Regions from separate parts of the Arthrobacter sp. TE12231 genome, predicted to be linked through region 1. Evidence: riboswitches for the same ligand, from Rfam matches in the RefSeq annotation. Region 1 holds a riboswitch; each other region holds the start of a gene.

Region 1 (4,533 bases):
CACGGACGCCCGCGAGACGATCAGCTCGATGTTGTGCGGGTTCAGGATGCCCAGGCCGGTCCCGATCGGGGCACCCAGCGGCATCACCGCCGTCGCCCCGAGGTTTTCGAGCCGCAGGGCCAGCACGGGGTCATCGTTGGTGTACGCGAAGACCTTGAAGCCGCGGGCCACCAGCTGCTCAGTTGCGTCCACGAGCTCGACCGCGTCCGGCAGCAGGGTGTGCTCGTCGGCAATGACTTCGAGCTTGACCCAGTCCGTCTCCAGGGCCTCGCGGGCCAGTTCGGCGGTGAGTACGGCGTCCTTGGCGGTGAAGCAACCGGCTGTGTTCGGCAGCACTCGGATGTTGTGGTCCACGAGCAGCTGGAACAGCGATCCCGTTTCCGCCGGTGAATAGCGGCGCATCGCCACGGTGGTCAATTCCGTCCCGGAAGCCAAAAGCGCCGCGCCCAGCCCGTCCAGGCTCGGCGCACCGCCGGTGCCCATGATAAGCCGGGATCCGAGCGTCACGCCGTCCACCACGAACGGATCGGCGAGGGCCCCGGCAGCCGGCCGGGCCGGCGATCCTGCAAGAGTCGTTTCGTTCATGCTGGTCATCCTCCCTGGACTGCCGTAACAAGTTCGACGTCGTCGCCGTCGGCGAGCGCGGTGGCGTGCCACTGGCTGCGGGGCACCACTTCAGCGTTGCGGGCCACCGCGACACCGAGCTTCTGCCCGTCGGCAGCCCGGCCGTCGGGGCCGATGCTCCGGCCCGTGAGCTGGCTGACGAGTGTGCTGACGGAGGCGCCGTCGGCGACGCTCTGCTCCGTTCCGTTCAGTCTGATGTTCATGCTGCTTCCTTGTTGGGGCTGTCCCCGGACGCATCCGGGGTGCGGGAGAAACGGTCGGGGCGGAACCCGGCCCAGCGCGGGTCCGGCATACCGTCCATGAGCTGACGACAGACGACGGCGGCTGCCGGGGTCAGCAGGACGCCGTGCCGGAAGAATCCCGTGGCGATGATGAGGCCCGGGACGTCCCCGCCTTCCGGGCGCGAGACGCGCCCCAGCATCGGGGCGTTGTCCGGTGTGCCGGGGCGGGCGCGCGCCGTGGCTTCGAGTAGTTCCAGCTCGGCTACAGCGGGCACCAGCTGCTGAGCGTCTCGGAGCAGCTGGTAGACGCCGCCGGCGGAAACAGCGTGCGGATCCGACGGGCCGTCTTCGCGTTGGGTGGCGCCGATCACCACAGTGCCGTCCTGCCGCGGGACGATATACACCGGCACCCCGCGCACCATGCCACGCACGGTGGCCGTAAGCAGTGGTTGCAGGTGCGCGGGCACGCGGAGCCGAAGGATGTCGCCGTAGACCGGCCGCAGCGGGAGTTTCAGTCCAGCGGGCAGCCCGTCAAGGTCGGGGGCGCCGAGCCCGTTGGCGACCACGGTTTCCGCGGCCCGCACGGAACCGCCGCCCGCGAGCCGGACACCGGCGATGCGTCCGTCCTCCCACAGCAGCCCCGCCGCGCGCCGACGGACGAATCTGCAGCGGCCCTCCGCGTCGAGCAGCCTGGTGAGCCGGGCAATCAGCATGCGGGGGTCCACCTGGTGGTCGGCCGGGATATCGAATGCGCACGAGATACCGGGGCTGAGCAAAGGTTCCCGGCTGCGTGCCTCGCGCACGGTCAGGGGCTCCACGGTGAGGCCGGAGTCCTGCTGGACTTCCCTCAGGTCCGCGAGCGCGCGCCGGTCCGCCGCATCGGCACCGACGGCGAGGGTCGGCGTCGTCAGGTAGCCGGTACTGGACCCTGCCCGGGATCCCGGGCCGCTGGCGGCACTGGCATCGGCGTCGATCCCGGCACCGGCATCGATCCCGGCCACGAAGTCGGGCCACAGCCGGGAGGACTCGAGCATCAGTTCCAGGAGCTGTTCTTCCTGATAGTGCAGTTCGCTGACGGGGGCCAGCATTCCGGCGGCGGCCCAGCTGGCCCCGCTGCCGGGCGCGTCATCGATCAACACCACGGACCGGCCCGCACGGCTGGCCTCGAACGCGATGCCGTGGCCGATCACCCCGCCGCCGATCACCGCAACGTCAACAGCGACGTCCTGTGCGGATGTGTCCTGTGCGGTGAGGTCCTCTGCGGAACCCGGGCCCGTGTCACAAACCCGGTAGGCGGCGTCATCTGCGGCTTCGGCTTCACGGCTGGTTCTTGTGCCCATAAAAAATTCCTTCCCTACGCCGGTACTAGCCGGATCAGGTCAAGCGGTCGGCTCTGACGCCCTCTCAGCCGTGCAGCGATGACGTGGCCGCTGCGGGCTCCCGCGGTATGCGCCCAGTTTAGAGGAACTAGGCTGGTGTCATGAGCCAGGACTCCCTCCACACCACCGCCCGCCTCTACTTGTGCACCGACGCCCGGCAGGACCGCGGCGACTTCGAGGACTTTGTGGACGCCGCATTCGCCGGCGGGGTGGACATCATCCAGCTGCGCGACAAGTCGCTTGAGGCGGCCGAGGAACTGGAGCTCCTGGAGGTCCTGCACGCCGCAGCGCAGCGGCACGGACGGCTCTGGGCCGTCAATGACCGGGCGGACATCGCCTCTTTGTCCGGGGCTCCGGTGTTCCATATCGGGCAGAAGGATATTTCGCTCGACGCCGCCCGCGGCCTCCTCGGCAAGAAAACCATAGTCGGATTGTCCACCCACAGCCCGGAGCAGGTGGACGCCGCCATTGCGTCCTCCCCCGGCCGCAAGGGACTCGACTACTTCTGCGTGGGACCCGTGTGGGCCACTCCCACCAAGCCTGGACGCGCCGCCGTCGGCCTCGACCTGGTGCGTTACGCCGCCGAGGCGACCGGCCGGGCGGATGGGGAGGGAGCCGGCACGGTCGACGGCCGGGTCGAAAGCTTGTTGCCGTGGTTTGCGATCGGCGGCATCGACCTCGGCAATGTTGAGCAGGTAGTCGACGCCGGTGCCCGCCGGATCGTCGTGGTCCGGGCAATCACCGACGCCGATGATCCGGCCCACGCAGCCGGCGCACTGCTGGCGGCGCTGGATGCCGCCGATTCCTGAACAGGTTCCGTTCGGGTTTCCGCCCCGGCGGCGGAGCTACCCCGCCAGTCCCAGCGCGGCCATCCGGCGCGAGTGGTTTGTGGCGAGTTCGGCCGTCAGAGCCCTGACCAGTTCCCTGGCGCCGGCGTCGTCCAGGCCTGAGAGCCCGCCGAGGAAGGCGTGTTCGAGACTGACCCGCTGGGCTTGGGTCAGTGCCTCGCCCAGCAGGCGCCTGGCCCACAGCGCCAGGCGCGACGCCAGCCGGGGGTCATCGGCCAGGGCCGCCTTGAGCCGCTCCTGCAGCACGGCCGTGGCCTCCTCGGCGGACTGGATCTGCTCGATCAGTTCCCGGGTCGCGGTGTCGACGTGCCTGGCGACGGCACGGTAGAAGTCCGCGGAGACGGTGTCGATCACGTAGGCCTTCATGAGGGATTCGTACCAGTCCGCCGGGCGTGTGCGCTCATGGAAGTGGTCCACGGACGGCTGGAACGGCAGCATGGCGGCCTCCGTGTCCAGGCCCATGGCCTCGAGCCGGGCCCGGACGAGTTCGTAGTGCTGGAACTCGACTACCGCGATCCTGCCCAGCACCGCACGGTCATGCAGCGTGGGTGAATAGCGGGCGTCCGAGGACAGCCGTTCGAAGGCCGAAAGCTCGCCGTACGCCATGACTCCCAGCAGATCCGTGAGGAAGCTGTTGTAGCGGGCAGGATCGTCCGGGATTGGGCTCATAATCCAAGACTAATAGCGGAAATCGGGCTAACCTGATTTTCGTGTCCCATCATCGCCTGACCCCGAGTATCCACGAGCAGCAGAACCAGCTTGCCGGGGCTCTCAAGGCGTTGCGCACCACGCTGGAACTGCCCGGTCCGTTCCCCGAGGACGTGCTGCGCGACGCGCAGGCGGCGGTGGCCGAGCACAAGCTGCCGGACCTGGACTTCACCCATGTCGAGTTCGTGACGATCGATCCGGCGTCCTCCACCGACCTCGACCAGGCGCTGTATATCGAGCGCAACGGCGAGGGCTACAACGTGCTTTACGCCATCGCCGATGTCCCGTCCTTCGTCGCGCCGGGCGGGGCGCTCGACGCCGAGACCCGCCGCCGCGGCCAGACCTTCTACACCCCGGACGGGCGGATCCCGCTGCATCCGGAGGTCATCAGCGAGGCTGCCGGTAGCCTGCTCGCCGGGCAGCTGTGCGCGGCATTCGTCTGGGAGTTCGAACTCGACGCCGCGGCGGAGGTGACCTCGGTGCTGGTGCGCCGGGCCCAGGTCCGCAGCCGCGCGAAGCTCAGCTACAAGGGTGTCCAGGCCGAGCTCGACGCCGGCACCGCAACGCCCCTGCTGCAGCTGCTGAAGGAGGTGGGCACCAAGCGCGTGGAGCTGGAACGCCTCCGCGGCGGCGCGAGCCTGAACATGCCGGAACAGGAGATCCAACAACTGCCCGACGGCGGCTACCGGATCGTGGCGGCCCCGCCGCTTCCGGTGGAGGACTGGAACGCCCAGATTTCCCTCATGACCGGGA
Region 2 (4,533 bases), 500 kb from region 1:
GCGCCACTACGTTTTTACGCAGTGTTGCCGCAACGACTTCCGGAACCGTGCCCCACCATCCTAGCGGGTGTGCGGGGCGGGTTGGGTCAGGCGTGCAGTCTCGGCGCGTCGAAGAAGTGCACTTCGTAGCGTGAGGACTGCCGGAAGGCCAAGGCCATGGCCTCCCGCTCGCCGGCGGAGGCCTGCCGGGCCGCCGCGTCGGTGTACGCAATCGCCTGCCGGGTCGCGGCGGCAAAGTCCTCATCGGCGTACGTCCGCAGCCAGTCGGCGTAAGGGTGCGCTGCGGGGGCGCCGCCGGCCAGGAATTCACGGTGCAGGGTGGCCCCGACTTCGGCGTAGAGCCAGAAGCACGGCAGGGCTGCCGCCACGAGCACGCCGTAGCTGCCCGAGACGGAGGCGGCCAGCAGGTGGTCCACGTAGGACTTCGTGACCGGGCCCAGACCGGCCGCCGCGGGGCGGGTGCTGAGCCAGGAGCGGTGGAGCTCGGACTCGACCTCAAGGCAGGTCTGCGCCGAGCGGGCCCAGAACAGTTGTTCGGCCTCGGTGGGGGCGAGGGCGGCGGCGCGGGCCAGGACCCGGGAGTAGCCGTTGAGGTAAATGGCGTCCTGGGCCAGGTAGTAGGCGAACTCGTGCTCGGGCAGGGTGCCGTCGGCGAGTCCGCGGATGAAGTCCAGGGCATAGATGGCGTCGAGATCGGCCGCGGCGCCATCGCGCAGAGCCGCGGCGAACTCGCCCTCCGCGGGGGTCTCCGCCGGCCCCTGGCTGTGCTGGCTGTGCTGAGAGCTCGTGCGGTCCTGCACGTGATGGAAGTGATGGACCGGGCCGTTGCCGGTGCCGACGTCCAGGGCCGAGGCTTCGCGGAGCGCACCCAGCAGCCACGGCTTGACCTCCCGCAGTGCGGCTTCCCAGTTCCCCACCCGCGCCTGCACCGTGGCCATGGCCGAGGACAGGGAGCAGCCGGTGCCGTGGCTGTTGCGGGTGGCGATCCGCTCCCCCGGCACCACCACGGTCTCCTGCCCCAGCAGCCCTACGGTGTTGACCAGCGCATCCGGGCAGCCGTCCCCGGCACTATCCCCGGCACCATCCCCGCCGGGGAGGTGTCCGCCCTTGACCAGGACGGTGGTGCCGGTGAGGGCGGCCAGGCGCTTGCCCTGCGCCAGGGCTTCCGCCCAGTTTGCCGCGACGGGTTCCTTAAGCAGGATGGCCAGCTCGGCAAGATTCGGCGTGATGAGGTCCGCCAGGGGCAGGAGGGCCTGCAGTGCCGCCTCGGCGGATTCCTTCAGGAGCCGGTCGCCGCTGGTGGCCACCATTACCGGGTCCAGGACCACGACGGCGGGTCGCACCTTTTCCAGCCAGGTGCGGACGGCGTCGATCACCGCGGCGTCACCCAGCATGCCGATTTTCACGGCGTCGATGCCGATGTCGTCGCTGATGGCGTCCAGCTGCGCCGTGAGGAACTCTGCCGGAGGAACGTGGACGGCGCGCACGCCCTGGGTGTTTTGCGCCGTCAGGGCCGTGATGGCGGCCATGCCGTAGCCGCCGTTCGCCGCGATGCTCTTCAAGTCCGCCTGGATCCCTGCGCCGCCGGACGGGTCCGAACCGGCGATGGCCAGCACCCGGGGAATGCGCAGCGGCGCAGACGGCGCGGAGGGCAGAAAATTGGGAGGCAGAAAAGCGTCGGGCAGAAATTCAGACGGATTCACTGTTGCGGACAAGTCAGACATCCCTTCGCCGGTGCTAACCGGACAGGTTCAACGGGTCTGGATCTCAGCCGGCCCGATGCGCGGCACCCCGTGTCAGTGGTCAAGCCTAGCCGCTGTCCCGGCGCTGGCCTGTTAACGGAGAAGCGGGCCCGGGCCGGAGCGGACGTATTGTTACGCCCGCTCCGGCCCGAACCCGCAATCCACACAACAGCCCGACCGGTGGCGGAAGGGATCAGCCGTGGAGGACTACAGCTCCGATGCCGGCACGCCGACCCCGAGGATGATCGGCTCGTTGCCGGCCGGGATGGCCGGCCTGGCCGCGGCGGGAGCCTTGGCCTCGTGAACCGAGCCGGCCGCGGCCGGCCGTGTTGCCTCGCGGTGCTCCACGGAGGTCTCGTTGGCTGCACCCTGGGCGCGGCTGGCGCTCCGGTTGCGGCGCCCGCGGCGGCCGCGCGTCGTCGTGGTTTCCGCTGTCCGTGAAGCCGGCGCCTCGACGCGCGCCGGCTCGGATGCGGCCGTGGCCTGAGTCTCGTGCTGGGCCTGGGCGGCCGCCTGCTTGCCGGCCTGGGCCTCAGCCTCGCCCAGGTTGGCGAAGGCCTCGGTCAGCAGGTCCAGGGTCAGGGACGGCTCCGGTGTGCCCTCGGCGTGCTCGACGAACGGCAGGGCCACCTGCTCACCGCCGAACGTCAGCACAGCCGCGGGACGGCCGGCTGCCTCTTCCGTGGCGGCGAGCTTCGTGACGGCGTCGACGGCGGCCTGGCGGGCCCCGGCGTCGCTGGCTGCAGCCGCTTCCCCGTCGTGCAGGTGCGCGGCGTGGGCCGCGGCGGCGATGTTCGCCAGCGCGGCACGGGTGGCTTCAGCCTTGGCATGGCGCTCGGCCTCGGTGGGCTCGGCGTGGACGGCGGCCGGTGCGGACTCCGGGCCCTGGCCCCGGCCGCGGCGACGGCTCTTGCGTTCGGTGCGGGCGGCAGGCTGGGCCTCGGCGCGCGGGACGTAATGCTCGGCAGCGACCGTGTTGGCCCGGCGGTGCTCGACGGGTTCGTCGTGGGTGACGATGCCGCGGCCCGCGCAGGCTTCACACTGTTCGCCGAAGACTTCCAGCAGCCCGGTGCCCATCCGCTTGCGGGTCATCTGCACGAGGCCCAGCGAGGTCACCTCCGCCACCTGGTGCTTGGTGCGGTCCCGGCCCAGGCACTCCACCATGCGGCGCAGCACGAGGTCTCGGTTGGATTCGAGCACCATGTCGATGAAGTCGATCACGATGATGCCGCCGATGTCGCGCAGCCGCAGCTGCCGGACGACTTCCTCGGCCGCTTCCAGGTTGTTCTTGGTGACGGTTTCTTCGAGGTTGCCGCCGGAGCCGGTGAACTTGCCGGTGTTGACGTCCACCACGGTCATGGCCTCGGTGCGGTCGATCACGAGGGACCCGCCGGAGGGCAGGAAGACCTTCCGGTCCAGGGCCTTGTGGATCTGCTCGTCGATGCGCCAGGCAGCGAAGATGTCCGTGTCCTTGGTCCACTTCTCGAGCCGGCCCACGAGGTCCGGCGCCACGTAGGTCACATAGGCCTCGATGGTGTCCCAAGCTTCCTCGCCGGAGACGATCAGCTTGGAGAAGTCCTCGTTGAAGACGTCGCGGACCACCTTGATGGTGAGGTCGGGTTCGCCGTAGAGCAGCTCGGGGGCGAGGATCTTCGTAGAGGTCGACTGGCTCTCGATGCCTTCCCATTGCGCGCGGAGCCGGTTGATGTCGTGCGTCAGCTCTTCCTCGGACGCCCCTTCGGCCGCAGTGCGGACAATGACGCCCGCGTCCTCGGGCAGGCGGTCCTTGAGGATCCGCTTGAGGCGGTTGCGTTCGACGTCGGGCAGCTTGCGGGAGATGCCGGTCATGGAACCGCCGGGCACGTACACCAGGTAGCGTCCGGGCAGCGAGATCTGGCTGGTGAGCCGGGCGCCCTTGTGGCCGACCGGGTCCTTGGTGACCTGGACCAGGACGGAGTCGCCGGACTTGAGCGCGTTTTCGATCCGGCGCTGCTTGCCTTCGAGGTTCACTGCATCCCAGTTCACTTCGCCGGCGTACAGGACGGCGTTGCGGCCGCGTCCGATGTCCACGAAGGCAGCTTCCATGGAGGGCAGCACGTTCTGGACCTTGCCCAGGTAGACGTTGCCGATCAGGGAGTCCTGCTGGGTCTTGGAGACGAAGTGCTCGGCCAGGACGCCGTCTTCCAGGACGGCGATCTGGATTCTGTCGTCGCGCTGGCGGACGATCATCTGCCGGTCCACGGATTCACGGCGGGCCAGGAACTCGGCTTCGGTGATCACGGTGCGGCGGCGGCCGGTGTCGCGGGATTCGCGGCGGCGCTGCTTCTTGGCCTCGAGGCGGGTGGAACCCTTAACCGAGGTGACGCGGTTGTTGACCGGGGCTTCGCTGATGGCCCGCGGCGCGCGCACGCGGGTCACGGTGTTGGGCGGATCGTCGTCTCCCCCGCCGGTCAGTTCCAGGTCCTGGTCACCGCGACGGCGGCGGCGCCGGCGGCGCGAGGTCACGCCGTCCTCGAGCGTCCCCTCCTGGCCCTCCTCGCCCTCTTCCTCGGTGCCTTCAACGTCGATCTCGGACTCGGCGGAGGTGCGGGTGCGTCCGCGGCGGCCGCGGCTACGGCGACGACGGCGGCTGCCGGCGTCCTCGTCCTCGTCGCCTTCTTCTTCCTCGGGCTCCGCTGCTGCGGCCGCCGGGGCCGGACGCACCACGGTGCTGAGGTCCGGGGCCTGGAAGATCACGGAGGTGAGGGCACCCGGTTCCAGGAAGAGTGATGCGGCAGGGCTTTCAGCCGGC
Region 3 (4,533 bases), 950 kb from region 1:
GAGAAGTTCAGAGAGGAACGAGGCAAGCTCGGCCCAGGTGTTGGCGTCCTGGCCGAACGTGGGCTCGTCCAGGACCAGTACCTGCGGGTGCGCAGCCAGCACGGTGGCCACCGAGAGGCGCCGTTTCTCGCCGCCCGAGAGCGTGTAGGGGTTGGCGTCCACGAGCTCCGTCAGCCGCAGCCGCTCCAGGAGCTCGTCCACACGGTCCTCGCCGTAGCCGAGGTGGCGGGGCCCGAACATAAGTTCGTCGTGGACCCTGCCGGTGACAAACTGGTGCTCGGGTTCCTGGAACACGGTCCCGATCCTGGCGATCAGCTGCTGGGCTTTCCACCGGTACGGGTCGGTCCCGGCGCCATCACCTACGCGACCGATGGCGCAACCACTGAGTTCCGTCGTGGCGGAGACCGTCCCCGCCACGGGGCGCAGGAGGCCGGCGAGCGTCAGTGCCAGGGTCGACTTGCCCGAACCGTTCTGCCCGGTGATGGTCAAGGCCTCTCCGGCACGGACCCGGGCCATGACCCCGGATTGCACGGGGCGCGGCGCAATCGTGCGGAAACCCTGGCGCAGTCCGGCCCGCCGCGGCCGCTCGCGGGAGACCGCGAGGGCGTCCGACGAGAGCAGGAGCTGCCCGGAGGCCGGGGCGGTCCGGGAACGTGTTGCGGGCACGTAGCCGGGCACCCAGACGCCCGCACCGATGAGCATGTCCCGCGCCTCGGCCAGGACCTGGTCCGGCGGCCCGTCAATCAGGACCGCGGAGTCCGTGGCGGACCCGGGCTGCAGCACCACGATCCGGTCCACGAGGTCCTTCCAGACCGCCACCCGGTGCTCCACCACCACCAGGGTGGCGCCGGTCTTGTCCAGGCAGCGGCCAACGGCGTCGCGGACTTCCAGGACGCCGGCGGGATCCAGGTTGGCGGTGGGCTCGTCGAGCAGCAGCAACCCCGGCCGCATCGCGAGGATCCCGGCGAGCGCCAGGCGCTGCTTTTGGCCGCCCGACAGCGCCGACGTCGGGTGGTCCAGCGGCAGCCTGCCCAGCCCGACGTCGTCGAGCGCCTCGCGGACCCGCGGCCAGATCTCCCCGGCCGGGACAGAGAGGTTTTCGGCGCCGAAGGCGACGTCGTCGCCGAGGCGCGAGAGCACCACCTGGGTTTCCGGGTCCTGCTGCACGAGCCCGGCGCGGCCGCGCTGTGCACGGGGCGCAGCGCCATCGATCAGCAGGCTGCCGGTCTCGTCGGATTCTTTGGCGTCGCCAGCCTCCCCCACCGCGCCGTCCCCGAGCACACCCGCCAGGGCGTGGAGCAGGGTTGATTTGCCGGCGCCGGACGGGCCCAGCAGGAGCACGCGCTCCCCCGGCCGGATGTCCAGGTCAAGTCCGCTGACCGCAGGCCGGAGCCTTCCGGCGTGCCGCCAGCCCCAGCCGCGGGCTGTGACGGCGGCCGGGCGTACGCCTGGTGAAGATGTCATGAGTCGCCTGTGCAATTCCAAGAGGGCCGTTCCGGAGTGGGTGCAGGAACGTGGTTCAGGAGAAGACAGGCTCCGTGGCGGCCTTGCGGGAGGCAAAGGAGCCCAGCACGCCGGTCTTGGCCAGGCCGCGGGTGGCGAGCCAGGACAGTCCGCCGGCAATCACGGCGCCGGAGATGGTGGTGAAGACGATGTAGGCGAGCTTGTCGCCGGCTTCGTAGGCAATGTTCCAGCCCCACGGCAGGAAGGAGTCGTTCAGGCCGCAGAAGAGGCCCGCGCCGGCTCCGGCCAGGAGGGACACCGGGAGGTTGAACTTCTTGTAGAGGAAGGCCGCGAACACCAGTTCCGCGCCGAGGCCCTGCAGGACTCCGGAGATCAGGACCGTGGTGCCGTACTGCGAGCCCATGATCAGCTCGCCCGTGGCCGCCACCGTCTCGCAGAAGAGGGCTGCCCCGGGCTTGCGGATGATGAGCATGCCGAGCACTGCCGGGATCATCCATCCGCCGGCGTAGAGTCCGCTGAGCGGCGGGTAGATCGTGTTGACCGGGGTGGAAATCAGGTTCGCGCCCTGATCCCAGGCCCAGAAGATGACGCCCCCGGCGACGGCGATCAAGGCGGCAACCACAATGTCCACCACACGCCAGTTGTAGGTGCGCCGGGCCGATGAACGGCTGCTGGAACCATGCTGTGCTGAAATATCTGTCATGTCGTCCTCCTGAGGAACAGGAGGGGAGGGTGCTCCGGCCGGCCTCGGCTTCCGCCGCCCTCCGCGCACCCTGAGAACTCGACTCCCTTGCGCCGGTACTAACCGGATCAGGTTCGAGGGTCTGCGGCTGTCCGCACTCTCAGCGCCCACCACTGGTTTCCCCGGACTCTTCCGGCGATGCCCGACGGCGGCGCTCCCCTGTCGTAATTATTTCGCCCTTGTGGGCTGGCTCAGTTTACACCCGAACGGCCCGGGTTATCAGTGGAGTGCTGTCACAATCCGCGGCCTGCCCCAGGCGCACCCCGCGGCCGGGAAGAGCCGCTTGGTAGAGTCGACGTGTCGGCCCCCGGACCCGCGAGCGGGCGGCCTTGTCGCCCACCGGAAAGCTGGACCATTTTGACGCACACACCGGCCACGCCAGATCCCTCCGCCGAGTACGACCCGGACTCGAGCGAGCCGCAACCGCACGGTTCCCTGGCGGCGCTCATTGGCCGCGTGCTGGCCGAAATGGATGCGCTCCAGTTCGCATCGTTCAGCAAGGACGATGCCCTGGACCTCGGGCTGCTCCTGGTCGAACTGGGCAGGCAACGCTCGCTGCCCATCGCCGTCGACATCACCAAGGGCGAGCAGGTGCTCTTCCACGCGGCGCTGGACGGCGCCACTCCGGACAACGAACGCTGGATCAACGCCAAGAAGCGCACGGCCCAGCGCTACGAGGTCCCGTCCCTGCTGGTGGGCCTCCGGGCCCGCGCTGCCGGCGGAAGGATCGAGGACAACGCCTGGTTCGATCAGATGGAGTTCGCCGCCCACGGCGGAGCGTTCCCCATCTACGTGCGCGGCACCGGTGCCGTAGCCGTCGTGACTGTCTCCGGGCTGCCGCAGAAGGCAGACCACGACCTCGTGGTCGAGGCTTTACGGACGGTCCTCACGCCGGGAGCTTAGGCGGCGGCGCCGTCCGCGCGCGGCGTCCTCCGGGACAGCCGGATCAGCGCAATCCCCACCGCCGTGAACCAGGCCCACATCAGGATGCCGTACACCAGGTAGACCTCCGGAACGGCGAACCGGAGTACCTCCGCCACCACGCCAACCGCGCCCGCGGCCACGCCGAGCCAGGCCACCGCACGGGGCAGCACGCCCTTGAGCATGGTCAGCGACATCAGCAGGATGCCGAGCGCGGACAGGACGCCGACGGCGGCAGGCGTGTTGTTCTCGGCGATCAGCGCCTCCGCCGCGGCGGCATAGCGGAGCCGGGCATCGGCCCCGGCGGTGCCGATCGCGTTCGCGTAGCTGTCACTGAGATTGACCAGGATCATCGATCCGCGGCTCGTGACCGGAACGGCCAGGAACAGCGCCCACGGCAGGGCGCCGATCACCGTGGCCATGAGGGCCAGGCTCTTGTTCAGCGGGGCGAGTGCCACGAAGAGGGTCACGAATACCAGAACCGGAAGAATGTTGGGCACGGTCCACAGGAGTTGTTCGGCGACGTAGACCGCCGTGTGCCCGGCGATGAACTCGAGGGTTTCGGCACCGCCGTGGATCGGTGGCGGGGCAATGGCGTCCAGAACCACTGCCACGATCAACAACGCCACGAACGCGACGGCGGAGATTCCGGCCCAGAAGTAGAGTTGCCGCCAGCTCTGACTGTCCGCCGCGGCGCCCCGGGCATGGCCGAGCGGGCGGGTCCGGGGCTGTTCCATGCTCAAAAGTACGTCCGGCGGGCGAGGCAATACAGGGGCGTTGGCCCTGTCTGGATGCCCGGGCAAGGAACGCTAGGCTAGGGGCAGCCCTGTTTCCTCCCTTAAGGAGTTACGAAGAATGAACCTCTTCATCAAGCTGCTCGGCACCGGCGTCAGCCTCCTGGCCGGTTACGCCGGCGCCAAGCTCGTTGACACCGTCTGGGAGAAGTCCACGGGCAGCAAGCCGCCCACGGACAACGACGACGTCCCCACCACGCTGCACCACGCATTGGCGTTCGCGCTGATCTCGGCCGCGGTCAGCACCGTCATCCAGGTGCTCGCCAACCGCGGCACCCAGCGCGCGATCACCCGCTTCGCCAAGACCCAGGACGTCGTCTAACGAGGGCATTTCAAGGACGTTGACTAGCTTGGCTCGACGAGCAGCTTCCTGATCTCGGTGAGCTTGGCTTCGGACTCTTCGAGGCGCAGGCGGAGTCCTTCGACCGTACCCGTGTCGGCCGCATCGACTAGCGGCGCGGGTTCCTTCTTCTTGGGCGACAGGAAGAAGTTGGCAAGGTAACCGGTGAACGTACCGAAGATGCCGACACCGATGACAATGATGCCTGCCCCGATAATACGGCCCGCATCCGTGACCGGATATTGGTCTCCGTATCCGACTGTCGAGATCGT

Evidence for each region. A riboswitch is a leader RNA that binds a small molecule or an ion and turns the genes downstream of it on or off. The one in region 1 is predicted to bind thiamine pyrophosphate.
Region 2: another riboswitch for thiamine pyrophosphate. It lies ahead of ACVWYS_RS06895 (bifunctional hydroxymethylpyrimidine kinase/phosphomethylpyrimidine kinase); the one in region 1 lies ahead of thiO (glycine oxidase ThiO).
Region 3: another riboswitch for thiamine pyrophosphate. It lies ahead of ACVWYS_RS00250 (ECF transporter S component); the one in region 1 lies ahead of thiO (glycine oxidase ThiO).

What each region holds. Positions count from the first base shown of each region.
Region 1 covers NZ_JBSSFS010000001.1:1,013,608-1,018,140, reverse strand. The annotation lists gene ACVWYS_RS04685 (thiazole synthase) at 1-585, opposite strand, end outside; gene thiS (sulfur carrier protein ThiS) at 591-827, opposite strand; gene thiO (glycine oxidase ThiO) at 824-2,185, opposite strand; TPP riboswitch at 2,179-2,299, opposite strand; gene thiE (thiamine phosphate synthase) at 2,326-3,033, shown strand; gene ACVWYS_RS04665 (ferritin-like fold-containing protein) at 3,070-3,741, opposite strand; gene ACVWYS_RS04660 (RNB domain-containing ribonuclease) at 3,783-4,533, shown strand, end outside.
Region 2 covers NZ_JBSSFS010000001.1:1,512,488-1,517,020, reverse strand. The annotation lists gene ACVWYS_RS06895 (bifunctional hydroxymethylpyrimidine kinase/phosphomethylpyrimidine kinase) at 87-1,724, opposite strand; TPP riboswitch at 1,707-1,804, opposite strand; gene ACVWYS_RS06890 (Rne/Rng family ribonuclease) at 1,950-4,533, opposite strand, start outside.
Region 3 covers NZ_JBSSFS010000001.1:59,370-63,902, reverse strand. The annotation lists gene ACVWYS_RS00255 (ABC transporter ATP-binding protein) at 1-1,464, opposite strand, end outside; gene ACVWYS_RS00250 (ECF transporter S component) at 1,520-2,167, opposite strand; TPP riboswitch at 2,234-2,377, opposite strand; gene ACVWYS_RS00245 (heme-degrading domain-containing protein) at 2,564-3,109, shown strand; gene ACVWYS_RS00240 (DUF4386 family protein) at 3,106-3,864, opposite strand; gene ACVWYS_RS00235 (DUF4235 domain-containing protein) at 3,983-4,243, shown strand; gene ACVWYS_RS00230 (ion transporter) at 4,267-4,533, opposite strand, start outside.